3 regions of the Litorivicinus lipolyticus genome follow, and region 1 is predicted to be linked to each of the others. Evidence: predicted binding sites of a transcription regulator. Region 1 holds the regulator's gene; each other region holds the start of a gene.

What was found. Region 1 encodes LexA, which represses DNA repair genes until DNA is damaged. Its sites were predicted from a motif close to TACTGTNTANNTANACAGTA; they were not measured.
Region 2: a site for LexA is predicted at 2,039-2,058, ahead of uvrA (excinuclease ABC subunit UvrA). Genes of this name have one in related genera too.
Region 3: a site for LexA is predicted at 7,926-7,945, ahead of recA (recombinase RecA). Genes of this name have one in related genera too.

What each region holds. Positions count from the first base shown of each region.
Region 1 is NZ_CP045871.1:1,441,057-1,450,794, reverse strand. Features, by position in the region: gene GH975_RS07285 (hypothetical protein) at 1-7, opposite strand, end outside; gene topA (type I DNA topoisomerase) at 156-2,810, shown strand; gene GH975_RS07275 (hypothetical protein) at 2,807-3,253, shown strand; gene lexA (transcriptional repressor LexA) at 3,250-3,843, opposite strand; gene argF (ornithine carbamoyltransferase) at 3,879-4,811, opposite strand; gene grxD (Grx4 family monothiol glutaredoxin) at 4,944-5,270, shown strand; gene GH975_RS07255 (hybrid sensor histidine kinase/response regulator) at 5,267-9,121, opposite strand; gene GH975_RS07250 (DUF4212 domain-containing protein) at 9,257-9,511, shown strand; gene GH975_RS07245 (sodium:solute symporter family protein) at 9,521-9,738, shown strand, end outside.
Region 2 is NZ_CP045871.1:1,900,197-1,909,934, reverse strand. Features, by position in the region: gene uvrA (excinuclease ABC subunit UvrA) at 1-1,976, opposite strand, end outside; gene GH975_RS09670 (MFS transporter) at 2,095-3,426, shown strand; gene ssb (single-stranded DNA-binding protein) at 3,456-3,968, shown strand; gene GH975_RS09660 (SDR family oxidoreductase) at 4,018-4,926, shown strand; gene GH975_RS09655 (hypothetical protein) at 4,923-5,072, shown strand; gene GH975_RS09650 (endonuclease) at 5,047-5,739, shown strand; gene GH975_RS09645 (DsrE family protein) at 5,736-6,158, opposite strand; gene fabB (beta-ketoacyl-ACP synthase I) at 6,348-7,556, opposite strand; gene fabA (bifunctional 3-hydroxydecanoyl-ACP dehydratase/trans-2-decenoyl-ACP isomerase) at 7,582-8,097, opposite strand; gene GH975_RS09630 (OmpP1/FadL family transporter) at 8,243-9,487, opposite strand; gene GH975_RS09625 (fumarate hydratase) at 9,696-9,738, shown strand, end outside.
Region 3 is NZ_CP045871.1:1,773,637-1,783,374, forward strand. Features, by position in the region: gene glcE (glycolate oxidase subunit GlcE) at 1-497, opposite strand, end outside; gene GH975_RS08970 (FAD-linked oxidase C-terminal domain-containing protein) at 497-1,996, opposite strand; gene GH975_RS08975 (DUF805 domain-containing protein) at 2,092-2,433, opposite strand; gene GH975_RS08980 (thiamine ABC transporter ATP-binding protein) at 2,491-3,105, opposite strand; gene GH975_RS08985 (ABC transporter permease family protein) at 3,092-4,603, opposite strand; gene thiB (thiamine ABC transporter substrate binding subunit) at 4,614-5,600, opposite strand; TPP riboswitch at 5,649-5,740, opposite strand; gene GH975_RS08995 (thiamine diphosphokinase) at 5,768-6,373, shown strand; gene GH975_RS09000 (NUDIX hydrolase) at 6,340-6,783, opposite strand; gene recA (recombinase RecA) at 6,817-7,860, opposite strand; gene GH975_RS09010 (HdaA/DnaA family protein) at 7,967-8,638, opposite strand; gene GH975_RS09015 (DUF2066 domain-containing protein) at 8,635-9,582, opposite strand; gene purM (phosphoribosylformylglycinamidine cyclo-ligase) at 9,668-9,738, shown strand, end outside.

The DNA of each region.
Region 1 (9,738 bases):
CGTCCATGGGACTCCCAGTTTAGAGCTTTAGTTATCGACTGATGTAGAAGTTTCTTGACCCGCTCGACTTGACCTGCTTTGGTAAAAACGCGTATACCACCGCCGATCGGGGCACTCCATTCCGCCCTGATTGCTAATTAATAGAAGGATCAACTGTGACCAAACTGGTTATCGTGGAGTCGCCTGCTAAGGCCAAAACGATCAACAAATACCTGGGCAAGGACTACGTGGTCAAATCAAGCGTCGGTCACGTTCGGGATTTGCCGACACAGTCCAAGAAAGGGCCGATTGACACCAAAGAGCGTGCCCGCAAGGCGGCCTACACGCGCTCCCTGCCACCCGAGGAAAAAGTCCGCTACAAGGCCGAACAGGCCCAGTTGAAGCTGATTGAAAAGATGGGCGTTGACCCGACGCATGACTGGGACGCGCACTACGACGTCATTCCGGGCAAAGAAAAAGTCGTCAGCGAACTGCAAAAACTGGCCAAGAACGCTGACGAAATTTATCTGGCGACGGATTTGGACCGCGAAGGCGAGGCGATCGCCTGGCACCTAGCGGAACTGTTGGGCGGCGACCCGAGTCGCTACCATCGGGTGACCTTTAACGAGATCACCAAGAAAGCTATTCAAGAAGCCTTCAAAGAGCCGGGCAAGCTCGACATGGACATGGTCAACGCCCAGCAGGCGCGGCGCTTCCTGGACCGTGTGGTTGGTTTTATGGTCAGCCCGCTGCTGTGGGAAAAGATTGGGCGCGGCCTGTCGGCCGGTCGGGTTCAGTCAGTCGCACTGCGCTTGGTGGTCGAGCGCGAACGTGAAATTCGTGCCTTCGTGCCTGAAGAATACTGGGAGCTCAAAGCCGACCTTAAAGGCACCATCGGCGAGGCCCGTTTCGACGCCACCAAGGATCATGGTAAAGCGCTGAAGCTGGTCAACGAAGCCCAAACCCGTGCGATTATGCAGCGGATCAAGAGCGCCGGCGCCTTGAGCATTGCCAACCGCGAAGACAAGCCGACCCAAACCCGGCCGACTGCGCCCTTCATCACCTCGACGCTGCAGCAAGCCGCGAGCACGCGACTGGGCTTTGGTGTTAAGAAAACCATGATGATGGCGCAGCGTCTGTACGAAGCGGGCCACATTACCTACATGCGTACCGACTCGACTTTTTTGAGCGCGGACGCCCTGGCCGCCGCTCGTGAGTTTATTAGCGATCAATTTGGTCCCGAGTACCTGCCGGCCAGCCCCACGGTTTACGGTAACAAGCAAAATGCTCAGGAAGCGCACGAGGCGATTCGTCCGGCCAACGTCGGTGTTTCGTCCCATGCTTTGGTCGGTGTTGAGCCGGATGCGGTGCGATTGTACGAGCTGATCTGGCGTCAGTTCGTCGCCTGCCAAATGGTCGCCGCGCGATTTACCTCGACCAACGTGACTGTGATTGCGGACGGCATCGAATTGAAAGCGCGCGGTCGGGTGCGCCTATTTGACGGTTTCCAACGTGTGATGACGCCGGCGGGATCGAAAACGGATGAGCCAATCTTGCCGGACTTTAACGTGGGCGAAACGCTTGAACTGCAAGACCCGATGCTGCCGTCGCAGCACTTTACCAAGCCGCCGGCGCGATTCAGCGAGGCCGCCTTGGTCAAAGAGCTGGAAAAGCGCGGAATCGGCCGCCCGTCAACCTATGCGGCCATTATCGGGACAATCCAAGACAAAGGTTACGTGCGCGTCGAAAGTCGCCGTTTCTTTGCCGAAAAAATGGGCGAGATTGTCACTGACCGTTTGGTCACCTGCTTTGACGATCTGATGGACTACGAGTTCACCGCGAATATGGAATCGCGCTTGGACGGCGTCGCCCAAGGCAAGACCGGATACAAGACCGTGCTTGATGATTTTTACGCCGGGTTCAGCCAGAAACTGACCCATGCCCAGGAAGAGATGCTGGGTAACCAGGCCACGCCGACCAACATTAGCTGCCCGAATTGCGAGCGTCCGATGTTGATTCGAGTCGCCACTACCGGGACCTTTTTAGGCTGCAGTGGCTACAACGCCGGCAAAGACGAAGATCCGTGCAAACAAACAATTAACTTAGTGCCCGGTGACGAAGCCGTGGCCATCAGCGCCGGGGTCGACCAAGAGGAAGTCGAGGTCCAGGCCTTGATGAGTAAGCGCCGCTGCGGGCTGTGTAACGCCGCGATGGAGTCGTTTTTGGTCGACACCGACCGAAAACTTCACGTCTGTGGTAACAACCCAGACTGTGCGGGATTCGAGGTCGAGCAGGGCAGCTTTAAAATTAAGGGCTACGACGGTCCCAGCCTGGACTGTGACAAGTGTGGCAGCGAGATGCAGCTAAAAACCGGCCGCTTTGGCAAGTTTTTTGGGTGCACTGGCACCGACTGTAAAAACACTCGCAAACTGCTGAAAAACGGTCAGCCGGCACCGCCGAAAATGGACCCTGTGGTGATGGCTGACCTGCGTTGCCGCAAGGTCGACGATCATTACGTCTTGCGTGACGGCCAAACCGGTTTGTTCTTGGCCGCCAGTGGTTTTCCGCGCAATCGTGAAACGCGTGCACCGCTGTTGCATGAAATTCGTCCGGTCGCCGATCAATTGCCAGCGAAATATGACTATCTGTTTAAGGGGCCTGATAAGGACCCGGATGGCAACGCCACGCTGGTTCGCTACAGCCGAAAAACCGCCGAGATGTACCTAGGCAGTGAAGGAGCGGAGGGCAAGCCGAGCAAGTGGAAGTCGTTTTGGAATGGTAAACAGTGGCTTGACGAAGCCAGCACCAAGAAGGCGGCGGCCAAGGCGTGAAGCTTGGTCAGGTCCACCGTGCGCTGTACTTGGCACAGGTTCAGTGCGATGCCTGGGAGCGCGTGAGTGCAGACCAACAGCTGTCGTTTGAGTTGGGTTGCCTGTGGTTTCTAAACCAAGCGCAAAATGCTCTGGTGGATGCGGTCCGCGAACACCATGGGTTGCGTGGCCCAGGCGACGAGGTGGCGACACGTGCGACTCTGGCGGCTCGGGATTTGCCCAGTGGCGCCTTGGACCAAGTGCTGGCCTGGCCGCTCTGGTCAGCGTCACGCAAAGCGTTGGCCAGTGCTGGACAATCCGCCGCCGTCAGCGACGGACAAATCGCTTTGGCGGACCAGGATCAGATGTTGATACGTCAGGCCGCCGAGCGCGGCTACCGTGATTGGTGCGACTCGTTGCAGGCGCTACTGGATCAACTTAGCGGCGCCTACGCCGAATACTAGGTCCGAACCAAGCCCAACATTTTTCCTTCGATCCGAAACTCGTCCGCCGGGCCGACTTTGATCGGCGCGTAGCTGGGATTTTCGGCAATCAATTCGATGCCTTGGGCGTTGCGTTGGAAGCGTTTGACGGTCACGTCTTCGTTGACCCGAGCCACCACGATGTCGCCGTTCTGGGCAGTTTCACAGGTAGCCACCCCTAAAATATCGCCATCCATAATGCCAATGCCGATCATGCTATCGCCGTCGACGCGCAGCAGGTAATCGGGCAGGGCGCCGAACAGGGCGGCCGGAAAATCGATGTGAGCTTCGATGTTAGCTTCAGAGCTGATCGGCATGCCGGCAGCCACTTTGCCAATCAATGGAATACCCTCGTCTTGGTCCAGCAGCAGGCGAATTCCGCGTGAAGCCCCGCGGGTCAATTCAATGTAGCCCTTGCGGGCCAGCGCTTTGAGGTGTTCTTCGGCGGCGTTAGCACTGCGAAACCCGAGGTCACGGGCCAGTTCGGCCCGTGTCGGCGGCACACCTTGCGAGCCCATGTGCTTACGGATTTGATCGTAAACGCGTTCTTGTCCGGGGCTTAGGGCTTGCATAAAACATCCTCTGGGGTTTTAGACAGTATGCCGTTTTATACAGGCTCTGGGAAGCGCTCCCCTAGCACCAAGAACTCCATCAGTGCTTTTTGGGCGTGCAGGCGGTTGCCGGCTTCGTCAAAGACTCGGCTGCGAGGATCGTCAAGCAAGGTGTCGCTGATTTCTTCGCCGCGGTGGGCTGGCAGGCAGTGCATGAAAATCACCTCGTCTGAGGCTTGGTCTAATAGCGCCTCGGTCACTTGGTAGGCGGCGAAGTCGGCTTCGCGCTTAGCCTGCTCGTTTTCCTGGCCCATGCTCGCCCAGACGTCGGTGGTGACCGCATGAGCGCCTTGGACGGCCGCAGCCGGGTTGCGCTCAATTCGCACGTTGGCGGCGTGCTCCGCCAGCAGTTCGGGGCTGACGTCGTAGCCCGCAGGTCCGCACAGGACCAGGTTAAAGTTCAACAAGCTGGCCGCATCCATCCAACTGGCGGCCATATTGTTACCGTCACCGACCCACGCGATGGTCTTACCTTCGATCGGGCCGACGTGCTCTTCGAAGCATTGGATGTCGGCCAATATTTGGCACGGGTGATGGTCGTCGGTTAGGGCGTTAATGACTGGGATGCTGGAATAGGCTGCGAAGGTTTCGACCATGCTGTGGTCGTAGGCGCGGATCATGACCAGGTCGATCATCTCGGAGAATACCCGGGCGGTGTCCTCGACCGGCTCACCGCGTCCCAGCTGGGTGTCACGCGGGGACAAAAACAGTCCAATGCCGCCCAACTGAAAGATCCCGGCTTCGAAACTGACGCGTGTCCGAGTGGAGGACTTTTCAAACACCATGCCCAGCGTCTTGCCTGCCAAGGTGGGGTGGCGTGTGCCGCTGCGCTGTTCGGTTTTTAGGGTCGCGGCGCGGCGCAACACCGCCCGAATTTCGGGGGCGCTTAGGTCGTTAAACCGCAGAAAATGCTTCGGTGCTGGCTTCATGCTAAGACTCGCAAAAAAGCGATTGAATATACACAGCGACGCTGCGCCTGCAAAGGTTTTGCAACTACGACGTTGTGGTGACAGCATACGCCCCCATCAACCCTGCAAATTGTATGAAAGTCGAGAGGACCTATGTCAAACACACTAGATAACATCAAACAACAGATCGCTGAAAACCCGGTGCTGCTTTACATGAAGGGTGATCCGCGCGGGCCGAAATGTGGTTTCTCATCTCAGACCGTGCAGGCAGTGATGGCGTGTGAGCGTCCCTTTGCCTACGTCGACATCCTCGAAAACCCAGATGTGCGCGCCGAGTTGCCGCTGTTTGCCAACTGGCCGACTTTCCCGCAATTGTGGGTTAACGGCGAACTCGTCGGTGGCTGTGACATCGTCGTCGAGATGTACCAAAACGGCGAACTGAAAGCCTTGATTCACGACACCGTCCCCGCCCAGGACTAATCCCGAGGGGGCGGCGCGAGGGATGACATCAAGGCGCGCAGCCCTGCCGGCTTGACCGGCTTGTTCATGACGCGTGCGCCCGCCTCCAGTGCGGCGGTGCGTGTCTCTTCGGTCCGATCGGCGGTCAGCAAGATCGACGGCGGACACTGGGGGACGACGCCTTTAATCGCCGCCAAGGCTTCCAGCCCAGTGGCGTTATTGTCCAGGTGGTAATCCAGGATCAGTAAATCCGGGCGGCCGTTTTGTTCGATCACCCGCATGGCATCATCGCCGCTTTGAACCGGCCATACCGTGCAACCCCAGTCGCCCAGCAGTTGGGCCATGCCCTCTAGAATCATCGGCTCATTATCCAAGCACAGCACCCTGAGGCCTTGAAGCTTGGCGCTAGTGCGTCGTGTATTAAGCGCCGGGCTTGCCTTGGGTTGGGCCCGTTTGTCGGTCAACGGCAGGCGCAGGCTAAAACAGGTGCCACGGTTCTCGGTTGAGTGCAGGCGCACTTCGCCGCCCATGAGTTTGGCCAGTCGGATCGATATCGACAGGCCAAGCCCCATGCCCTTTTGGTGTTGCGCGCGGCCTGACTCCAGGCGCGCAAATTCGTCAAAGACCCGCGCCTGGTCTTGTTGGGCGATGCCGATGCCGGTGTCCCAGACTTGCAATTCGACGTGACCGCCGCTGATTCGGGTGCCCAGCAGGACTTTGCCTTGGCGGGTGTAGCGCAGGGCGTTGGACAAAAAGTTTTGCAGCACGCGGCGCACCATCAACGGCTCGGCGTAGACCCAGGCGTCGCGGGCGCGGGCGCGCAGCGTCAGGCCTTTTTCATGGCTCAAGGCATTGAATTCGGCGGCCAATTGCTCGAACAACGGCCGCACGTTTAGGGCCTGGGGATTGAACTTGGTCGCGCCGGCATCCAGCTTTGAAATTTCCAGCAGCGTCCCTAACAACTCCTCGGCGTTGTCCAGCGAGCTGTCTAGGTTTTTTGCCATCTGCACGGCCTCGCCGCTGACCTGCCGCTCGAGCGCGGCGGCGAATAAGCGCGCGGCGTTCAGTGGCTGCATTAAATCGTGGCTGGCGGCGGCTAGGAAGCGGGTCTTGGATAGGTTGGCGCGTTCGGCTTCGGCCTTGGCCAGGGTCAGGTCGCGTTCGGTGCGGGCGCGAATGCGGTTTTCTTGCATGAGCTGGACGTTCAGGTTCGACAGCTCGTGGGTTCGCGAGCTGACGCGTTCTTCCAAGGTTTCATTGGCGGTTTTTAACATCGCTTCCGCCATGCGCCGCTCGGTGACGTCCTGGTACATGATAAATAGGCCGAGTACGCGCGAGTCGACTTGGTGCGGAACGTAAACCGCTTCGTAAAATCGTTCCATGTCCATAAATTCGATGGACACCTCGAACGATTGCCGCTCGCCCTGCAGCGCCCTAGCCATGTGCGGCTGGCGTAGCGCATATTCGGACTCGCTGAAGACCTCCCACGCATGCTTGCCCAAAATGGCATCACGCCGGAAACCCATGATTTCTTCAAAGGACTGGTTCACAAACAATATTCGGCGGTCGTTATCCAGATACGCCAACATGATCGGCACGTTGTCGGTGTAAAGGCGAATGTTGGCCTCGGATTGTTTGAGCGCGCTCTCATTGCGTTTCAGCTCGGTGATGTCGTAAAAGCTCGTCACGAAACCGCCGTCCGGCATGGGGTTGCCGCTGAGTTCAATGACGGTGCCGGTTGGCAGGTATGAAATGCGACGGTGACTGCGGGCATGACTCAGGTGTTCGACACGCCGCTGAATTTGGGCTTCGTGGTCGCCCTCGCCAAAAAAGTTACGCGTCGCGTTGTAGCGCAACAGCGTTTCGATCGGTTGGCCGACCTGCAGCAGCGAACTCGGGTAATCAAATATCTCTTGGTAACGACGGTTCCACGCCACCAAACGTTTGTTGGCATCGATCACGCTGACGCCTGGGGCCAGGTTTTCGAGTGCTGCGTGCAACTGCTCGCGTGACGACTGCAGGGCCCGATTGCTTTCCTCGACGACGGACACCAGTTCGTCAGCCTTGACCGTGCGCCCCTTAATGCGACTGTCCAGCACCAAGCGCGCGGACGAGGCGCCCAGCGCTCCGGCCAGGCGGCGCTCGACTAGCGTCATTAGTTCTGGCGAGGCTTCGAGCGTGGACCGTTCAAACTTGATCCCGAGCTCGTCCTGGATTTCGTGCCAGGCGGTGCGCGCGGCATCTTCGCCTAAGTAGCGCGCTAACAGCACCTCCAGGTCGCCGACCGTGAGCACCCCGCGCCAGGCTTTGGGCGTGCTGGTGACGGCTGCCGAGTCGACCATGATGCTGGCTTGCATGCGGTCGGTGAAGTTCGGCCGTGTCAGCAGCGACACCAGCACAAAGACCAGTACATTAAGGCCGAGTGACCACAGTGTGGCATGGGTCACCGGGTCCAAATGCGCCAACCCTGAAAAACCGATGCGGTCATTCCACAGGATCGCTTGGTGCGAGGTCATGCCATTGAAAGACGGCAGCGCCAGGGTGTATAGCCACACCAAAATGCCGGTCAAGATGCCGCCAAATGCACCGTAGCGATTGGCGCCGCGCCAATACAAACCAGCAATCAGGGCCGGGCCAAATTGGGCTGCACCGATGAATGCCAACAGGCCAATCGAGGCCAAGGACGAGCCGGCAGGGGCGTTTTCGTAATACAGCCACGCCATCATCATGATGCCGGCGATGGCCCAGCGCCGTGACGCCAAAATCAGTCCGCTCAGGTCTTGCTCGCTGCTGCGCACGTAGCGCACGTACGCCGGCACCACCAGCTCATTACAGACCATGGTCGACAGCGCCAGGGTGGCCGCGATAATCATACCGACGCCGGCAGACAGCCCACCGATATACGCCAGCAGGGCCAGCGCCGGCAGGTCCGCCGCCAGCGGCAGTAGTAAGACGTAGCTGTCCGGGCTGACGGAGGCGCCAAAGGTCATTAACCCGGCGGCCGCGATCGGCAGCACCAGCAGTGCAAACGCGCCGAGGTAAATCGGCATCACCCAGCGCGCCATGTCCGTGCGCTGGGCACCGCCGGACTCGACAAAGCTGATTTGGAATTGGCGTGGCAAACAGATAATGGCCAGCGCGCCCAGTAGGGTTTGGGTGAGGAAAATAGGGGTCGTGAAGTCGGTCTCGAACAACGGCCGGGCATTGGGTGTCGTCGCGGCTCGACTGAATAGGGTCCCGATGTCGCCAAACAAGGCGCCACTGGCGCCGATCGAAACCGCCGCGAAGGCAATCAATTTGATGCTGCTTTCAAACGCCAGCGACAGCATCATGCCGCGGTGATGTTCGCGTCGGCTCAAGCGCGCGGTACCGAAGGCGATCGCAAATATGATCAGTAACACGGTGGCCAATAACGCCGGGTCCGTGCCGTCCCGTGACGCTGGGGCCAGCGTAAACCACGCGTTTGAAATCGCCTTTAACTGCAGTGCGATATAGGGCACCACGGTCAACACCGCCGCTAAGGTAATTAACACGGCAACCGGTTGGGCTTTGCCGTAGCGTGTCGCGATAAAGTCGGCGATCGAACTGATGCCGTGGGTATCGGTCAGTACACCGATTTTTTTAAACAGGCTCCAAGCCAATAAAAACGTCAGCGCCGGACCCAGGTAAATCGGTAAAAAGCCCCAGCCTTGATTGGCCGCGGTGCCAACCGCACCGTAAAATGTCCAAGAGGTGCAATAAACACCGATTGCCAAGGCATACACCAGGGGGTGCAGGGGTTTGGCCCGCTTGCGGTCACCCCAAATGGCGACCGCAAATAAGAACAGCACGTAAAATAGGCTTAAGGCCAATAACGAATAGGGACTAAACACGCAGTTTCCTTGCGTTTATTAAAAGACCTAAGTATCGGCCACTAGCGGCCTGACCATCCGAAAGTAGAGTAACCAGCGACGGCCGTGCTTGCTAGATTACGCACGTCTGTAAAACAACATAAAGGGTTATTTAAAATGGACGCACAGAAGGCGCAGGCCTACTGGAAAGAGAACATCTCGACGATCATGCTGCTTTTGGCGGTGTGGTTCATCGTGTCATTTGGGTGCGGCATTTTGTTCGTGGACCTACTCGATACCATTCAATTTGGTGGTTTTAAACTCGGGTTCTGGTTTGCACAGCAAGGCAGCATGTACGTTTTCATGATTCTGATTTTCATTTATGCACGCCGCATGAATGCGATTGACGAAAAATACGACGTAGCGGAGTAAGGGACACTCATGGATCTTCAAACCTTGATTTATCTCTTTGTCGGCGCGTCGTTTGCGCTGTACATCGGGATCGCGATTTGGGCCAAAGCGGCCTCAACTAAAGACTTTTATGTCGCAGGTGGCGGTGTTCACCCCGTGGCCAACGGCATGGCAACCGCGGCTGACTGGATGTCAGCGGCTTCGTTTATTTCACTCGCGGGTATTGTGTCGCTGCTGGGTCGTGATGG
Region 2 (9,738 bases), 460 kb from region 1:
CGTGCCGCCGCCGGCATCAGCGTCCGGTTGACCAGGGTTGATTTGCCACTGCCGCTGACCCCGGTAATACAGGTCAGTACGCCGACGGGAATTTCCAAGTCGACGTCTTTTAAGTTGTGGCCGCTGGCGCCCAACACCTTCAACCACTTGTCCTCGGGCGGGGCCAGCCGCTGTGGCGGCATTTCGATGTGTTTGGCACCGGACAGGTATTGCCCGGTCAGGCTGTTGGGGTCGGCAATGACCTCGGCGGCGGTGCCCTTGGACACCACCTGGCCGCCGTGTACGCCGGCCCCCGGACCGATATCGATGACGTAGTCGGCGCTGCGGATGGCGTCCTCGTCGTGCTCGACCACGATCACGGTGTTGCCCAAATCACGCAGCCGCGTCAGCGTGCCCAGCAGGCGTTCGTTGTCGCGCTGGTGCAGGCCAATCGACGGTTCGTCCAATACGTACATGACGCCGACCAGGCCCGCGCCAATTTGGCTGGCCAGGCGAATGCGCTGGGCTTCGCCGCCGGACAGGGTGTCGGCGCTGCGCGACAGGCTCAGATAGTCCAGCCCGACGTTGACCAAAAAGCCCAATCGATCTTGGATTTCTTTGAGGATTTTTGCGGCAATCTCGCCGCGGTGACCGGGCAGGTTCAGCTCGTTGAAGTAGTTAAAGGCGATGCCAACTGGGTAGTCAACTATTTCCGGCAGGCGCTTGTCACCGACCCAGACGTGGCGGGCGGCCTTGTTCAGCCGGCTGCCGCCACAGGCGCCACAGGGTTTAGTCGCCATCAATTTGGCCAGCTCGTCGCGTGCCTGTTGGCTTTCGGTGTCGTGGTAGCGGCGTTCGATGTTGTTGAGGATGCCCTCGAACGGGTGCTTTTTATGGACTTGGGTGCCGCGGTCGTTGACGTAGCTGAAGTCGACCTCGACCTTGCCGGTGCCGTACAGGATTTTGCTTTGCTGGTCGGCGCTCAAGTCGACCCAGGGCGTGTCGGTGTCAAAGCCGAATTGATCGGCGACGCCACTTAACAGGTGAAAGTAATAGTAGTTGCGACGGTCCCAGCCCTTGATTGCGCCCTGGGCCAAGGTCAGGTCTTCGTCGACCACGACGCGTGCCGGGTCGAAGAACTGGTGCACACCCAAGCCGTCGCATTCGGTACAGGCGCCGGCAGGATTGTTGAAACTAAACAAGCGCGGTTCCAATTCGCTCAGCGAATAGCCGCAGTGCGGGCAGGCGAACTTGTTGCTAAATAGCATCGGTTCGAACTGGCCTTCCATGGATTCCAGGTAGACGATGCCGCCGGCCAAATCCAACGCAGTTTCCAAGCTCTCGGCGATACGCGCGCGTTGATCGTCGCGGGTTTTCAGCCGGTCCACGACCGCCTCGATGGTGTGCTTGAACTTTTTATCCAGCGCCGGCACGTCGTCCAAGTCACACACGGTGCCGTCGACTCGAACGCGGATGAACCCGCGTGCGCGCAGGTCGCCAAACACGTGCAGGTGCTCGCCCTTGCGATCGCGCACGATCGGTGCCAACACCATGACCTTGCTGTCCGTCGGCAATGCCAAGGTCTGGTCGACCATGTCGCTGACGGCCTGGGCGGACAGCGCAACGTCGTGATCCGGGCAGCGCGGTTCGCCGGCGCGGGCGTACAGCAGACGCAGGTAGTCGTAAATTTCAGTGACCGTGCCGACGGTAGAGCGCGGGTTGTGGCTGGTCGATTTTTGTTCAATCGAGATGGCCGGTGACAGGCCCTCGATGTGGTCGACGTCGGGCTTATTCATCATCGACAGGAACTGGCGCGCGTACGCGCTCAACGATTCGACGTAGCGGCGTTGGCCTTCGGCGTACAGGGTGTCAAAGGCCAATGAGCTCTTGCCCGAGCCGGATAGGCCGGTGATGACGACAAGTTTGTCTCGGGGGATGTCCAGATCAACGTTCTTGAGGTTATGCGTCCGTGCGCCTCGAATTTGGATGTTTTCCACGCGTAAACCTTAGTTGAGTTAACCACGGAGTATAGCCGCGCGCCGCGCTGCCAAATACCCCGAACTGACCTTTTTTACGGTAGAGTGCGCCTAGTTAACATTGCTGCGGATATCTGTTTTGCCCATCGCCATTATTTTGGCCCTCTATGCATCGCGCATGATGGGGCTGTTCATCGTTTTGCCTGTGCTGGCGCTCGCCACGGTCGGGATGCCCGGGTATTCGCCATTGCTGTTGGGGTTGGCGATTGGCGTGTACGGGCTGACCCAAGCGGTCTTGCAAGTCCCGTTGGGCCAGCTGTCGGATCGCATTGGGCGCTTTAAAATTGTGTTTATCGGTTTGCTGGTGTTCGCACTGGGCTCGTGGTGGTGTGCCCAGGCCGACAGCATGTTGGAACTGGTGTTTGGTCGTGCCCTGCAGGGTGCCGGTGCGATTTCGTCGTCATTGCTAGCCTGGGTCGTCGATTTAACCGGTGAAGAGCGTCGGGCACGGGTGATGGCGGTGATTGGCATTTCGATCGGATTGACCTTTTTGGCCGCGCTGGTGCTGGGTCCGGCGTTGATGCCGTGGCGCGGTTTGGCGGGGCTGTTTGAGCTGACCGCTGGGCTCGCATTGTTAGCGGCTTTGCTATCGTGCCTGTTGCCGCGTCCGGCGCCGCTGCGTGCCTTGGGTGCCGTGTTCAGTGCCCAGCGCGTGCGCGACGTTTGGCACACGCCCGGCGTAGCATCCTCAGTATTGGGGGTGGGGCTGCTGCATGCGGTCCTGATGGCGCTGTTTTTGGCTTTGCCGGCCCAGTTGGTCGGCGCCGGAATTGGGCCGGACGATCACACCGGTTTGTACGTGGTGGTGATGCTGCTGGGTGCACTGCCTGCGTTTTTGGCAACCGGTTGGGTCGAAGCCAAGCACCGCCTGATTGGCGGCCAACGCTTTGCCATCGCCGGGCTGATTGGCGGCTTTGCACTGCTGGCGCTGGGGCTGACCGAGTACTGGATGTTTGTGCTGGCCGGCGGGATGTTCTTTTTCGGGTTCAACTTGCTTGAAGCGACCTTGCCGTCATTGTTGGCCAAGGCCGCGCCGGTGCGCGATCGCGGTACCGCCACCGGGCTGTACGCGACCATCCAATTTTTCGGTGCCTTTGTCGGGGGCTTGCTCGGCGGGCCGCTGCTGAGTGTGCTCGGACCCTCAGGGTTATTTACGGCTCTGGCGCTCGGCGGTTGTATTTGGTTGGCCCTGCGGTATCGTACTCCCGAGCCGCCACGGCATCGCTCCCGGGTTGTTGCGATTGACCTGAATACCTTCTCAATCGAGTCCTGGGAATCCAAGTTGGCTGCGGTTACGGGCGTGGTCGAAGCCGCCGTCAGTCCAGCCGGATCCGTGGCCTACTTAAAGGTCAGCAAAGACGCACTGAACGAATCCGAGTTGACGGATTTGCTGGCCCAGTCCGCTCGATAAACTGAGCCGAACATTGAAAGGAGATCCTCATGGCACGAGGCATTAATAAGGTAATTTTGGTGGGCAATCTGGGTAACGACCCGGAAATGCGCGCAACCAACAACGGCTCACAGATTGCGAATTTGTCGATTGCGACGAGCGAATCATGGCGTGACAAGAACACCGGCGAAATGCAGGAACGGACCGAGTGGCACCGCGTGGTGTTCTTTAATCGGTTAGCCGAAATTTGCGGTCAGTACCTGAAAAAAGGCAGCAAGGTCTACGTCGAGGGCTCACTGCGTACTCGTTCGTGGGATGACGCCCAGTCCGGTCAGAAACGCTACACCACGGAAATCGTCGGCGGTGAAATGCAAATGCTGGATGGCCGTGGCGACAACATGGGCGGTGGCGCACCCATGGGCGGCGGTTATCAGCAAAACAATGCACCCCAGGCGCCGTCGGCTCCTCGTCAGGCTGCACCGGCGCCCGCTCCGGCACAAGCGGCATCGGCACCGCCGCCTGGCTTTGCGGATGACATTGGTGACGATGACATTCCGTTCTAAGTACCACTAGGGCCTCATTTGAGGCCTTTTTTATGGTAATTTTCCGCGCATGAATTCAGTCGTATTTTCGCCCCCCTCGGTGCTGGTCACCGGCGCCTCCGGCCAGGTCGGTCAGGCTCTATTACAGGCCTTTGATCAGGCCGGCTTTAACGTCACCGGCATGAGTGTGAGTGACATGGACATCACCAGCGAGGCCAGCGTGATGGCCGCGCTAAGTGCGGTTGAGCCGGACTTTGTGGTCAATACGGCTCGCTTTCCCGATGTCGATAAGGCCGAAACCGAGGGCGACGCGGCGCGCCGCCTGCTGGTCGAAGGCCCGATCAACTTGGCCATGGGGTGCAAGCAAACCGGTGCTACCTTGATTCACTTAACCAGTGAATACGTGTTCGATGGCGATAACGGCCCCTACAAAGAAGACGCCGCGACCGCGCCGTTGAACCTGTTTGGGCACTACTGCCGCGAAGCTGAAACCGAAATCGAAGCGATTTTGCCCCAGCACATCATCTTGCGTGTGGGGTTGGTATTCAGTGCCGACCCGCGCCGCTTTATCGGTAAAACGCTGAGCAGTTTTCGTGATGGCAAGGTGCTGCGTATGGTGTCCGACGAAGTGGGCACCCCGACCAGCGCGCCAGATCTGGCGCGCGTGATTACCGCGCAAATTCGCCAGCTCGACTTGGGCAGCACCGCCTTTGGCATTTACCACTATGGCGGTGGTGGCAGTGCCAGCTGGTTTGAAATGGGTGAATTGGTGTACGCCCAGGCACTGCAGCGCGAGGACTTGCCGGACGACTTGCTGCAGCCAATCCGCGGTGTTGATGTACCCGCGCGCGCGCCGCGTCCGTTGGATGTGCGCTTGGACTGTGATCGCCTGCTCCAGAACTTTGGTATCAAGCGCTTGCCATGGCGCAGCCAGATGATTCAAATTGTTGATCAAATCTATCGGCAGAGCGGCGAATGAAACGCACCAATCAAATCCGGCGGACTCGGATTCTGAATACGACGCGCCGACGCGTTCGTCTGAAAGCACGCCTGTTGCTGAATCGCCGGCGCGATGCCCAGGTGCGCACATGGTTAATGGATGCCCTTAACGCCCCGACTGATTAGCGCGCTATTGGCATTGAGCTCGTGGCTGGCGACGGCGGACGACTCGGTGCCCTGGTACACCGCGATGAAGCGTGACGCGACCATCGTGCACGCCTTCGACACCCGTACATTTTATTGTGGCTGCCGGTTTTTCGATCGGCGAATCAATGCTGCGGCGTGCGGCTATGAAATTCGCAAACAACCCGAACGTGGCCGGCGCATGGAATGGGAGCACGTGATGCCAGCCTGGCAGCTGGGTCACCAGCGCGCGTGTTGGCGCGACGGCAAGCGCAAGGGTTGCGAGCGTAATGATCCTGAGTATTTGCGCATGGCCACGGATTTGCACAACCTGGTGCCCTCGGTTGGCGAGTTGAATGGCGATCGTTCGAACTTTCCGTTCGGTAACATACGCGGTGAACGCCGGGTCTACGGCGCCTGCGATTTTGAAGTCGACTTTAAGGCCCGCAAAGCCGAGCCGCCGGCGCACCGGCAGGGTGATATCGCGCGTATCTATTTCTACATGCGCGACCGCTACGGGTTGTTGTTGGGCCGCTCGCAGACCTATTTGTTAACGCAGTGGGCGGCGCAGGATCCGGTCGATCAGTGGGAGCGCGTGCGCAACCAGCGCATTGCCCGGATCCAGGGCAATGCGAATTGCTATGTTGGTGGCTGTATTCCGGGCAACTAAGGCTTGATGTAGGCGTAACCTTGGTTTTGCAGCTCAATCAGCCGCACCACACCGGACGGCACAACGGTCGTTTCATCGATCAGTTCCGGCGCCTTGCCTTCTTTTTTGGTCATGCCTTTCATGGTGTTGTTGCAGGCTGAAAACTGAATGCCCTCGATCTCCATTGCCATGGCTTCTAAGCGCCCACTGACCGGCGACGTGTCCTTGCGAAACATATGCAGCCCGGGGCCATACGCCACCAGCTCAATGTCGATGTCTTGGCCCTGTGCCTGGAAATACTGGTAGGTGTTGTTGATGTTATTCAGCGCAATGTTCATGGTCTTTGGGTCATTGCTGTTGACTTGGAACACGGCTTTCAGGGTGTCGGCCATGGCGAGCGGGGCCAGCAGCACCGCCGCCAGTGTCAGAGTGCGTAACATGGTGTTCTCCTTATTATTGGTCTTCATCGACTCTAGCACTTTCGTGGCGACATAAAAAAGCCCGGCGCGAGGCCGGGCTTTCAGACTTGAGCGATGGTTCAGTAACGGCCAGCTTTGAAGAACAACGTTTCGCCGGACGAGTCGTCAACCCCGTCGTTGTCTGTTACCGCATAGCCTTGGCCTGTGGCATCAATCGTAGGCTTGGAACACCAATGACGCGTTGGTGCCGCCAAAGCCGAAGCTGTTGGACATGACACGCGTCAATTTTTGATCGCGGGTGGTGCTCACGACGTCAACGCCCTCGGCACCCGGATCCAGCTCTTCCACATTAGCGCTGCCGGCGATAAAGCCGTCGCGCATCATGATCAGGCTGTAGATGGCTTCTTGAACGCCAGTGGCGCCCAAGCTGTGGCCCGTCAGTGATTTGGTTGAGCTGACCGCCGGGCGGGCGTCGCCAAAGGCTTCTTTGACTGCGCCCAGCTCGGTGATATCACCGGCCGGCGTCGAGGTGCCATGGGCATTGATGTAGTCGATCGGGCCATCAACGGTGCTGGCCGCCAGTTGCATAGCACGAACCGCGCCTTCGCCGCTGGGTGCGACCATGTCCGCGCCGTCGCTGGTCGCGCCGTAGCCAACCAATTCGCCGTAGATCGTGGCGCCACGCGCCAAGGCGTGCTCTAACGATTCCAGGATAACCGCGCCGCCACCACCGGCGATGACAAAGCCATCTCGGTTGGCGTCATACGCACGTGACGCGCGCTCAGGCGTGTCATTGTACTTGCTGGACAGGGCGCCCATGGCATCGAACAAGCACGACAATGTCCAGTGCTCTTCTTCGCCGCCGGCTGCAATAACGATGTCTTGCTTGCCCATTTGGATCAGCTCAGCGCCATGCCCGATGCAATGCGCGCTGGTCGAGCAGGCACTGGTAATCGAGTAGTTGACGCCTTTGATTTTCAGCGCCGTCGCCAAGCAAGCCGACACGGTCGAACCCATGGTTTGGGTGACGCGGTAGGGGCCGACGCGACGCACGCCTTTGTCACGCAGAATGTCGGCCGCTTCGACCTGGCTGGCGCTGGATGCGCCGCCGGAGCCGGCGACAATACCGGTGCGAATGTTGCTGATTTGGTCGTCGCTGAGGCCCGAGTCGGCGATAGCATCAACCGCGCTCAGGTACGCGAATGCAGCCGCGTTGCCCATAAAGCGCATCAATTTACGATCGATGCGATCTTTGTCCAGTTCCAACGAACCGCTGACTTGCGAGCGCATGCCGCGCTCTGCATATTCAGCATTCGCGGTGATGCCAGATTTGGTGTGGTACAGGCTTTCCTTGACGCTAGCCAAGTCCGTGCCGATGCAGGACTGAATGCCCATGCCAGTTACAACAACGCGTTGCATGTGTGCGCCTCTTACAGGGTAATGTTTAGAAGTCGTCGGTCGAGCTGAACAAGCCAACTTTCAGGTCTTTGGCGACGTAGATGACTTTGCCATCGACTTCGACCGTGCCGTCTGCCACGCCCATGACCAATGAACGCTGAATCACGCGCTTCATGGTGATGCGGTAGGTAACTTTTTTCGCCGTCGGCAGAATCTGGCCGGTGAACTTAAGTTCGCCGACACCCAGTGCGCGTCCCTTGCCGGGGTTGCCGCGCCAGCCTAGGTTAAAGCCAACCAGTTGCCACAGGGCGTCCAGGCCCAAACAGCCGGGCATGACCGGGTCTTCGGGGAAGTGGCATTCGAAGAACCAAAGGTCAGGGTGGATGTCCAATTCGGCGATGATGTCGCCTTTGCCGTTTTCGCCGCCTTCGTCGCTGATATGGGTAATGCGATCCATCATCAACATGTTGCCAACCGGCAAGCGTGCGTTGCCGTGACCGAACATTTTACCGTAGCCGCAATCCAGCAATTGCTGGCGTTCGAATGATTCAACCTTAGACATTTGAAACCCTGTGATTTTGCGAAGTCGCGCAGTTTATCACAGAGCAATCAGGCTTGGTTTACGTAAAGGTTAAGTAGGTTGAGGTGGGTGGAGGGGTAAAAAAAAAACCGGCCACGAGGGCCGGTTTTTGATGGGGCTTTGGGCGTTAGAACTTGTAGCGGAGGCCCAGGGATAGGATGCCGACGTTGCCTTCGGCTTTGGCTCGAGTGTTAATCGCCGTTTGATTCACGATGCCGTCTTCCACAAGGATGTAGGTCAGCGCTGCATCCAAACTCAAGTTTTCGTTGACGACCTTGCTGCCGCCGACTGATAGCCATGTTCGGTCGCCGTCAGGGGTTGCGAGGGTCCGGTCTTGATCGTTTGTTGGCGTGGGATCAAGGTGGAGGCCAGCGCGTAAGGTGTAGCCATCGTTGTAGTCATGCTCTGCGCCGATTGCAAAGCTAATCGTATCGCTGTAGTTGTTTTGGATGGTTTTTGGCAGGCCAATTGCTGTTGCAGTTCCTGCCTGCAAAGGTGTGTTATCCGCTGTAACCGCAATGGTGGATGACTTATAAGCGCTCCAGCCGTACCACGTAACGTCAGCGTATGCGCGGGTTTTGTCGCTTACTGAGTGAGCAACACCTAAGGCAAATATGTCGGGCAATTGGAATGGTGCTTCAACGTTTACTTGAGTACCGCCAACTACACCGAATGTTCCTTTGGCCACGTGAGTCACTTGAGATCGATATGATGCTCCTATTGTGGTGGAGTCGTTGAGTTCGTGTTTGATTCCGACGACGTAGCCGAAGTCGGTGCTCTCACCCTTTAACTTAGCGTTTACTGCAACGTTGCTACTGGCTCCTTGCAACTGAGATACCGTTAAGTCTTGGAACACGATGCCGCCAGAGATCGTTGTCTTGTTAGATACTTTTTTCGCGTATGAACCGGAGAGTTCGATAACTGAAAGGTCTGCTTCAATGTTGCTTAGACGACCTGAAAAGTTGGAGTCGTATTTGTTGCCAAAGCCAAATGGAGCACCAACACTCAATGCAACTGCACTGTCGTCACTCAGCTGGTGAGTCATATGGAAATTAGGTACTGGCTTGGCGCTGTAAGGCGTCTGGGTGTTTGTAGTGTGGTTCACGGTGTCGGCAGCCAGATTGGAACCGGTATCAGTAACCTTAGCCATTGGCGAAATAATGTGCACACCAAACTCGATTTGATTACGTTCTCCAACGGCGCCGGCAGGGTTGAAGTAAGCAGAGCTTGCACCATCGGTGCCTGCGACGGAGCCGGCGAAGGCGCGGCCTTGGCCCACGACCGATTGTTCTTTCAAGTAGAAGCCAGCAGCCTGAGCTCCCGAAGCGGATGTTATGGCGGCAAAGGCCACAGCAAGAATGCGTTTGCGCATGAAGAATCCCCTATGGATTTATTGTTGTAGTGAGCCGCGAAAATATTTTGGTTGACGCAACCGTTAACTTAAGTGTCCTCTGACTAGAGAAAAGACACAAGAGGTTGGTCCAAAGAAGGGGGGTGGAGGGCGCAAATGTGTCGACCAGTTGAGGTATCCTATGGCGGCAATTTATGCCGGATTCTCACTTCCAAGAAGGGTTTGCCCAATGACCGTGATTCGCCAGGACGATCTGATCGACAGCGTTGCCG
Region 3 (9,738 bases), 330 kb from region 1:
ACTTTCAAGCTGACTTCAGTGATCGCCCCGAGTGTGCCGTGGGACGCGGTCATCACACGGCTGATGTCATAGCCGGCGACGTTTTTCATGACTTCACCGCCAAAGCGCAAGTGCTCACCCTGGCCGTTGATCATGCGCACACCCAGCATGTAGTCACGGGCGCTGCCGGTGTAGGGGCGTGCCGGACCCGAGACACCCGTGGCGATGGTGCCGCCGATGGTCGCGGTCGGACCAAAACCGGGTGGCTCGAATGGCAGCGACTGGCCTTGTTCGGCCAGTGCCGCGTTGACGTCCGACAACAGCGTGCCGGCGCGCACCGTCATCACCAGCTCAACCGGCTGGTAGTTGACGATGCCCTGGTGGCCGCTGAGGTCGAGGGATTGACCGACAAACTCGGCGCCCAAAAAGTCTTTGCTGCGACCGCCATGGATCGCCAGCGTCGTGTCGTTATCGAAGGCCGTTTTAACCTGGTCGACCAGGGCCTGCGTCATGTCCATTAAAAACGCTCCAATTCAGGGTGTGGCAATTCGCCATTGTGCACGTGCATGTGGCCAAACTCGGCGCACCGGTTCAGGGTCGGGATGGCTTTGCCGGGGTTCATCAACCCCTTGTCATCGAAGGCCGCTTTAAAGTCGTGGAACTGCTGCAGTTCCGCACCCGGGAACTGGACGCACATTTCGTGGATCTTTTCGACGCCGACGCCGTGTTCGCCGGTAATAGTGCCACCGTGTTCGACACAGGTGGTCAAAATTTCCGAGCCATACTGGGCGGCGCGTTCCGCTTCGCCGGCATCGTTGCCATCAAACATGATCAGCGGGTGCAAATTACCGTCCCCGGCGTGGAACACGTTGGCACAGCGCAGGCCGTATTTTTGCTGCATGTCTTCGATCTTTTTTAGCACCGCCGGCAGCTCGCCACGCGGGATGGTACCGTCCATGCAGTAGTAGTCCGGGCTCATCTGGCCGACCGCGGGAAAGGCGTTTTTACGGCCCTTCCAAAACAGCTCACGCTCGGCATCATCACGGGCCACTTTGACCTCGACCGCACCGGCCTTGGTCAACACCGCACTGACGTCGGCGATGTGTTCGGCCACTTCCGCTTCGTTACCGTCGACTTCGCACAACAGCAGCGCCTCGGCCCAGGTCGGGTAGCCGGCATTCAAAAAGTTTTCCGCAGCTTGCAGGCTGAACTTGTCCATCATTTCCAAGCCGGCCGGAATGATGCCGGCAGCGACAATTTCACCGACCGCTCGACCGGCCGTGGCTAGGTCATCAAAGGCGGCCATCGCGACCTTGGTCACCGTCGGCGTCGGCAGTAACTTCAACTTGGCCTCGACCACGACCGCCAACATGCCCTCGGATCCGACCAAACCGGCCATCAAATCAAAGCCCTCGGTGTCCAGCGCTTGGCTGCCAAAGCTGAGTTCTTCGCCTTCGATGGTGATGACCGTGGCCTGCATCACGTTGTGAACGGTTAAGCCGTATTTCAAGCAGTGAACGCCACCCGAGTTTTCGGCGATGTTACCGCCGATCGAGCAGGCAATTTGGCTTGAGGGGTCCGGCGCATAGTAAAGCCCGTACGGGGCTGCGGCTTGGGTTACCGCGGCATTGCGAATGCCCGGCTCGACCGTGATCACGCGCGCCACCGGGTCCAGCGCCTTGATCGCGGACATTTTGGTCAACGACAACAGCACCCCGCCCTCGTGCGGCATCGCGCCGCCGGACAAACCGGTTCCGGCCCCGCGCGTCACCACCGGGATGTCCTCGGCATAGCAGGCTTTAAGCACCGCGATCACTTCCGCTTTGGTCGCCGGTAAAGCCACTACCATCGGTAAACGCCGATACGGCGCCAAGCCATCGGTCTCGAACGGACGCAGGTCTTCATCTTTGTGTTTGAGTTGCGAGGGCGTCAGAATCAACTGCAAGCGCGGGACGATGCGCGCGCGGCGCTCGTCAATCGTGGCTTGGTCAAGCAGGTCTTGGGTCATAGCGTTCATGCGGCAATCCTCGTTTGAGCGAGCTTAGTTATACCGCATGGTAAATTGGTCTGACCAATTTATCCAGTCATTGCCAACCCGTCACGCCAAACGTCTTAGTCCAGCGCCGGCGCAGGGCCCCACTCGTTTTCACGCGCGTCACCGGCGCGCAATCCAAAGTACAGTGTGGCGATAAAACCGATACCCGGTACCAACACCACCAGCCCCCACCAGCCGCGGTGCCCGATGTCGTGGATACGCCGCACCAGCAGCGCCACATAGGGCACGAACAACAATAGCCCCAGTAAGTTGGCAAGCCCTGACCACACTGCCCCCAAAATAATATTGGCGGCCACCGAGAACAGCGCCCACCACCAAAACTCGGCGCGAGAAGAGCGCGTATGGAAATCAAAGCACCGGTTGAACCCCATTTTTACTGCGTCGACAAAGCCAATCATATGTTCTCCTGTGTCTATGCCACGGTTATGCGGCCTGCGGACCAATAAAAAAACGGACTAATCGCCAATTCGGTAGCTGGGTGCGCCCAAACGCTCTAAATCGGCGGCGTCATGGGTAATCAGCAAAACCGTTTTGCCCTGACGATTGACCTGGCTCACGGCCGCCAGTGCATCCTCGCGGCTGGCCGGGTCCAATGCCGAAAACGGCTCGTCCAACAGCATCACCGGGCGCGGGCTGACTAAACAACGCGCCAGCGCAACGCGTTGCTGTTGACCGCCGCTGAGTTCCCCCGGCAAACGCTGGGCCAACTCGCCGATGTCCAGGGTCGCCAGTGCCGCCGCACACACCTGGCGCTGGACCGGATCCAGCAAACGCGGGGACAGCCCCAAACCGACGTTATCCAGCACCGACAGGTGCTCGAACAAATTATCGCCTTGAAACAGCACTGCGAACGGGCGATGACTCGGCCCCTGGGCCAGCACCGACTGATCCCCCCAACGGATGTCGCCGCTGTCGGCCACCAAAAAACCAGCCAACAGGTTAAACAGCGTCGATTTGCCCGCCCCGCTGGGGCCGACCACACCGAGCATGGCGCCGGCGGCGACACTGAAGTCAAACACCAAAGGCGGGTATTCGGGGTAGGTATAGGTCAACTGGTCAACGCGTAGCATGTGCACTCCGAGTGCGGTGAGCCCAAATAAACAACAGCCAAACCGGCAGCCACAGCCACAGCGCTAAGGCAAAGGCGTCCTGGGTTCGATAGCTGCCCAGCTTTTGATACAGCAAATACGGTAGCGTCTGGAAGTTTTCGGTGCCAAACAGCGCGATCACGCCAAAATCGCCCAGGCTTAGGCCAAACGCAAACACCCAGCCCCACACCAGCACCGGTTTTAGCACCGCCAAGTCAATCCGCCATACCCGGGTCACCCCGTGAAGCGCCCACTGCAGCGCCAAGCGGTCGCTACGGGTGTGATGGCGATCCATCGCCGGCCACAGCACGGCGCCGACGAAGGGCAGGCACAGCAACACATTGGACAACACCACGGCCGCGCCCGGTGACACCCATCCGCCGCCGCGGGCGAGTAAAAACAAGCCCAGCGCCAGCACCTGGGTCGGCACCATAAAGGCCAGCCAGGCCGACACCGACAACCAGCGATCCAGCCCGGAGCGACTGCGCCGTAATTGTCCCAGCACCCAGGCCATGGCGACCACCAGCGTCGCGCTTAGGCTGCCGACCCACAGCGAGGTCAGCGCCGCCTGTTGAACCGCGCGCTGCGACCACACCGCCAGCCACTGATCACCCAGTCCGCGCCAGAGCAAAGCCGCCATCGGCAGCAGCCAAAAACCCAGCACCAGCCAATACGCAATCGCAAAGCCGACCGTGCGCACCGGCCCAACGGCGCCGGTGCGATCGTTCAAAGCCAGCCACGGCGCGCGCGATCCAACCCAGGCCAAGGGCGCCAGTACCAGCAACTGCACCAGCGCAATCAGCGCCGCCCGGCCCAAATCAAAATCCAGTTTGATGGCCTGAAACAGCGCCACCTCTAGGGTCGCCCAGCGCGGGCCACCGCCCAGCACCAGCACAATCGCAAAACTGGTAAAGCACAGTAAAAACACCAGCCACCACTGGGTCACCAGCAGCCCACGGCTGCGCGGCCACAACAGCAACCCAAAGCTGCGGCGGCGACTCAGCCCCAGTTGCTGAACCAAGCGCTGCTGGTTATCCGGTACGCGCTGCCACTGCAATTCAAGTTGGGCGGCGACCCAAGGCGCGTTCAAAAACACGTGCGCGATCAGAATGCCGGTCAGCCCGTAAAGCCCGCCACTAAGGGGCATTAACCCTTTGCGGCCGTAGGCGGCGAGCACCATCAATACGACCACCAGAGTCGGCATCACCGGGACGGTGCTGAGCAAGGCCGACAGCCCGCGTGGAATCCAGCGGCGCGCCGCATGGTGGTGTAAAAACGCCAGCCCCAGGCCCAACGCCACCGACAAGGTGGCGCTGAGCGCGGCCTGAAAAACCGAACGGCCTAGTTGCTGCTGAAAGCGCGTGTCGAGCAAAAATTCAAACGGCAACCGACCGCCGGCGCTGACGATAGCGGTCAGTAACAGCCCAACCAGCCCCCACAGCAATAGATACAGTGCACGCGGCGGCCAAGCCCCGTGCACTCCGACGGGCCTACTGGCCAATCGCGCTCAAGAACTCGGCAATTACGGCCTCGCGCTGGGCTTCGACGCGCTTAGGGTCGGCCAAGCGGAACGGGGCCGGACGCGGCTGGACTTCAAAGTTGTCCGGCAGCGCCATGTCGATCACCGGGTAGGCCCAGTTACCAGTTGGAATTGCGCTTTGAAAGGCATCCGACAGGATAAAGCTCAAAAACTCGGCCGCCAATTGCGGCTGGTCGCTGGACGCCAAAGCCGCAGCCACTTCGATTTGGCCTTGATGGCCTTCCTCGAACGCGGCCCAGGCAAAGCGCTCATCGCTCTCTGCAATGCGGTGGTACGCCGGCGACGTGGTGTACGACAGCACCATGTCCGCTTCGCCCTGTAAGAACAGGTTGTACGCCTCGCTCCAACCCGGGGTGACGGTCAAAATACTGTCGGCCACGTCAGCCCAAAATTCGCCGGCGCGATCGCCGTAGACGGATTTAACCCACAACAATAGTCCCAATCCAGGCGTCGAGGAGCGCGGATCTTGGATCACTAATTTCACGTCCGCCGGCAGGTTGCGCAGGGATTCGAGGCTGCTGGGCACCTGGGTCAAACGGTCGCTTTGGTAAACAAAGGCAAAGATCGAGTAGTCAAAAGGTACAAAGGTGGCGTCGGTCCAGGGTAGCGGCAACGGCAGGCTCAAACGTTGCATCGGCCAATCGTGGGTTGCAAACAAGCCGGTGGCGCGCGCCAATTCCATGGTGTTGGTGTCCAAGCCCAACACGATATCGGTGTCGGTGCTGTCCCCTTCCAATTGAATTTTGCGCAGCAAGCCAATCGATGATTCACCGGTGACAAAGCGCAGATCGCACTCGCACTGGGCTTCAAAGGCGGCTTCAATCGCCGGCGCCGGACCCCAATCCGCGGCAAAGGCGTCGTAGGTCGACACCGTTAACACGGGTTTGGCCAGCGCCGACATCGGCAGCAATAAGGACAGGACTAGTGTTTTGTTCATGGCTCGCTCCAGTTAATTCACCAGGCGGCATAAGGTAGGACTCGGTCCGTAAAAGGACTGTGGTCTCCCTCCGCCAGCACAATCTGGTTCAGGTTCAATGGGTATTATCTCAGCACCGTGGTGCACCCCAGACGGGCACGATGGTATCGTCCTGACCCATGCAGTCAATGACTTTCGATCGACCGGTTCTTTTACTCGGCAACGCGCCCATTAACGCCGCCCTGGCGCGCTGGGTTGGCGATTGGTCCGGCCCCATTGTGTGCGCCGACGGCGGCGTGCGTCACCTGCCGCCGGGCCGGCACATCATCGTCGTCGGTGACATGGACTCTTACCAAGGGCCGGCGAGCACACGACTCCACGACCCCGACCAAGACAGTACCGACTTTGATAAGTGCTTAGCCTGCGTGCGGGCGCCGGAACTGATCGGCGTTGGCTTTTTGGGCGGGCGCTGGGATCACAGTTTGGCGGCGTTATCGTCGCTGGCCCAGGCACGGGATCCGATTCGATTGATCGACCATGAAAATTCGATTGTGCTGGTTGACGGCGACTATCAGGGCCGCCACCGGATCGGCGACACCCTCGGCGTAATCCCGATGCAGCGCTGTCAGTTCAGCGCCAGCCACGGCCTTGCGTATCCGCTGGACGGCGTGGTTTTGGAGTTGGGGGTGTGGGTCGGATCCAGTAACCGCATTACCGACGCCCACGTCAGCATCCGCGGCCAAGGCCGTTACTGGCTCAGTTATGCGTCGCCGCTAAAGCCCGATTCCGAGTAGATAACACCCTCGGCGGCCGCGCCCATCGCCGGCGCGATGTAGGGCATCCAGTCGGCAAAGGTCGCCAGGTCAACCCAGGCAATTTGATCGCACTTGTGCGGCTCCGCGTTGATGGGTTGGCCAGTGAAGTCGGCCCGATAAAACAGGTCAATCACGCGGCGCTGATCGGTTTTGCGGTGCAGGGTATGGACCAGCGTTAGGCTGGACGGATCAATGTCGACGCCGACTTCTTCGGCGCATTCACGAACCGCACAAACCGAGGCCGATTCACCCTCGTCGACGCCACCGGCCGGCGGGCACCAGTACCCGTCCATGTAACCGGTGTTGGCGCGTTTGAGCGCCAACACTTGACCATCACGTTGCAAAAACACATAGACCGCTACAAACACGCGATCGCGCGGTGCGCTCATAAAAAACGCGCCCGTGGGCGCGTTAAGTCTGACCTAGACAGCACTTTCGTCTTCGGGAACCTCATCGGCCTGGTCGACCTCTGGCGTCGGGCCGCTCAGCAAACGACGGCGTAATTCACCTTCGATTTCCTGGGCCATGCTCTGGTTTTCTTCCAAGAAACGGCAGGCGTTGGCTTTGCCTTGACCAATCCGGTCACCGTTGTAGCTGTACCAAGCGCCCGCCTTGTCGACCAGACCTTCCTTGACACCCCAGTCAATGACTTCGCCCATGCGGTAGATGCCCTTGCCGTAAATGATCTGGAACTCAGCCTGACGGAACGGCGGCGAAACCTTGTTCTTGACCACTTTGACGCGGGTTTCATTACCGACCACTTCGTCGCCATCTTTGATCGCGCCAATGCGGCGGATGTCCAAACGCACCGAGGCGTAAAACTTCAAGGCGTTACCACCGGTGGTGGTTTCAGGGCTGCCGAACATGACACCAATTTTCATTCGAATCTGGTTGATGAAAATCACCATGCAGTTCGAACGTTTAATGTTGCCGGTTATTTTACGCAGCGCTTGGCTCATTAAGCGGGCCTGCAAACCGACGTGGCTGTCGCCCATGTCGCCTTCAATTTCCGCACGCGGCGTCAACGCCGCCACCGAGTCGATGACCAACAGGTCAACACCACCGGAGCGCACCAGCATGTCAGCAATTTCCAGCGCCTGTTCACCGGTATCCGGCTGCGACACCAGCAGTTCTTTGACGTTAACACCCAGTTTTTGGGCGTATTCAGGGTCCAGCGCGTGCTCGGCGTCGATAAAGGCCGCGGTGCCGCCCGCTTTCTGGCATTCGGCGATCGCCTGCAATGTCAGTGTGGTTTTACCTGAGCTTTCAGGGCCGTAAATTTCAACGATACGACCGACCGGCAAACCGCCTATGCCCAGTGCAATATCCAGCCCCAAGGAACCGGTCGAAATGGCCGGAATCGATTCAATGGGCGCATCGCCCATGCGCATAATGGCGCCTTTGCCAAACTGGCGTTCGATTTGTCCAAGGGCGGCGTCTAGGGCTTTGTTGCGGTTATCGCTCATCGTCTTTGCTCTACTGATTTGAGGGGTTACCACGCTAGCGGCTTTGGTGCGCCGTTTCGCGTGGTATATGTGTATTTATACAGTAATATTTTGCCGACGCCAAGTGTCAGTCTTGGGCGTCGGAACGATCGCCCAGCAAGGTTCGGACAAAGGGCACGGTGACGACGCGCTGATCGCGCAGCGACGCCCGCTCGATCTGATTAAGCAAACCAACTAGCTGTTTAGTCGAGCGACCGTGGCGGCGCATCACATAGGCAATCACGTCCTCTCCCAGACGCAAATCCAACACCGCCGCACGCCGGCGCAGCAACCCAATCAGGTCGTCATCGGACAGCGGTCGCAGAGCGTACTGTGGCAACTGGCCCGCACGCGAACGTAAATCCGCAATCGCCCAGTCCAAACCGTCGACCGGCTCGGCGCTGAACACCCACAGCCGATGGCCCTGGTCCAGACAGCCATTCCACAGCGCAAACAACGCGTGCTCCCAGTTGGCATCCCCGACCACGCTGTCGATATCGTCCAGCACGACCGCGGTAAATTGATCCAGCCCCTCCAATACATCCGGGGTCAGCTGATCGTCCGCCAGCGACAGGTAAAACCCGCCGCGCTCGGCCACCCCCGCATGCGCCAAGTGCGACTTACCCGAACCGACAGGACCGTGCACCCACAGGCTATCGCCGGCCGCCACCGCTGCCACCACGGCGCTGTTTGGGCCTGGCTCAAAGGCCTCGAATCGGGTCGCGGGATCCGGCCAGGCGTTGAGCGTTTGCTGCCTCACGGGCGCGCCACAACGGCCAAGTCGACCGGGGTTTGATCCAAGGTGTTTATCGGCAAGCCGAGCCAGTCGGCCAATTGCTCGGGCCGCGCGCCTGTGATGACGCGAAAGCGTACGTATTGGGCGTCCGAATAAACCGGAAAGGCCTGTTCGACCGCGTCCAAACCGCGCAATCGGGCCATGAAGGGGGCAAAGTTGTTGGCCGTTAACCCAGCCACCGACAAACTAAGGTCGCCACTGCCGACTACCGCATAGTCGGCGACCAGCGTTGGCAGCCAGAACCCGTGGATGGCCAGGGCGACTTCGCCGGGTGAGGCAAAGGTTTGGTTCAAGCGGCGGCCATCGGCGCTGCGCAAGTTCAGCTGCCAACGCTCGCCGATACGCGCCAAGCGGCCGGCCACGTAGTCGTCACCGTAACGGCCATTGGCAACCTCGACGCCGTCGAAAAACAGACCCCACAATTCCGCATCCGAGACCAGACTGCGGTCGTCCGCGTCCCAGGCCGGCAAGCTGATCGGCAATGCCATACGCTCTGACTCGATCATCAGCGCCCGTTGAATGTCCAGGTCGGCACCGGCGGTCAATGGCTGGCGCCCGCGGCCCTCGTCCACCATCAGCCACAGCCAAGGGGTGGTGCGCGGGGTCGTCCACACCGGGCGACCAAGGCGCTGGACCGCTTGGCGAATCGATGGGTCGATACGGAATTCGGCGACCCCCGCAACCGGGTCAACCAACCCCCACGACTGGACCCACTCGTCCGGCTCGTCGGCCAGCGCCGACAACTCGGCATCCAGCGTTGAACGACCCGTCAAACGCGCAAGCACGGTCATCACCGCGGCCCCTTTGGCGCTGCGTTCGTCGCCGCTGTAGGCAAGGTCGGTCACTTGATACAGGCTGGCCCCGGCTGAACTGGACAGGACGATCAAACAAAATAAAAAAATTCGCACGAAATTAACGATCCGTTAGTGATTTAACTGCATCTTATCGTTTGTCGAGGGTAATATGCGCGTTTTCAACGGGTTTGAGGTCAGGATGAGCGACGCAAAAGGATTGGATTACCGCGCAGCGGGTGTGGATATTGATGCCGGTAATGAGCTGGTCAA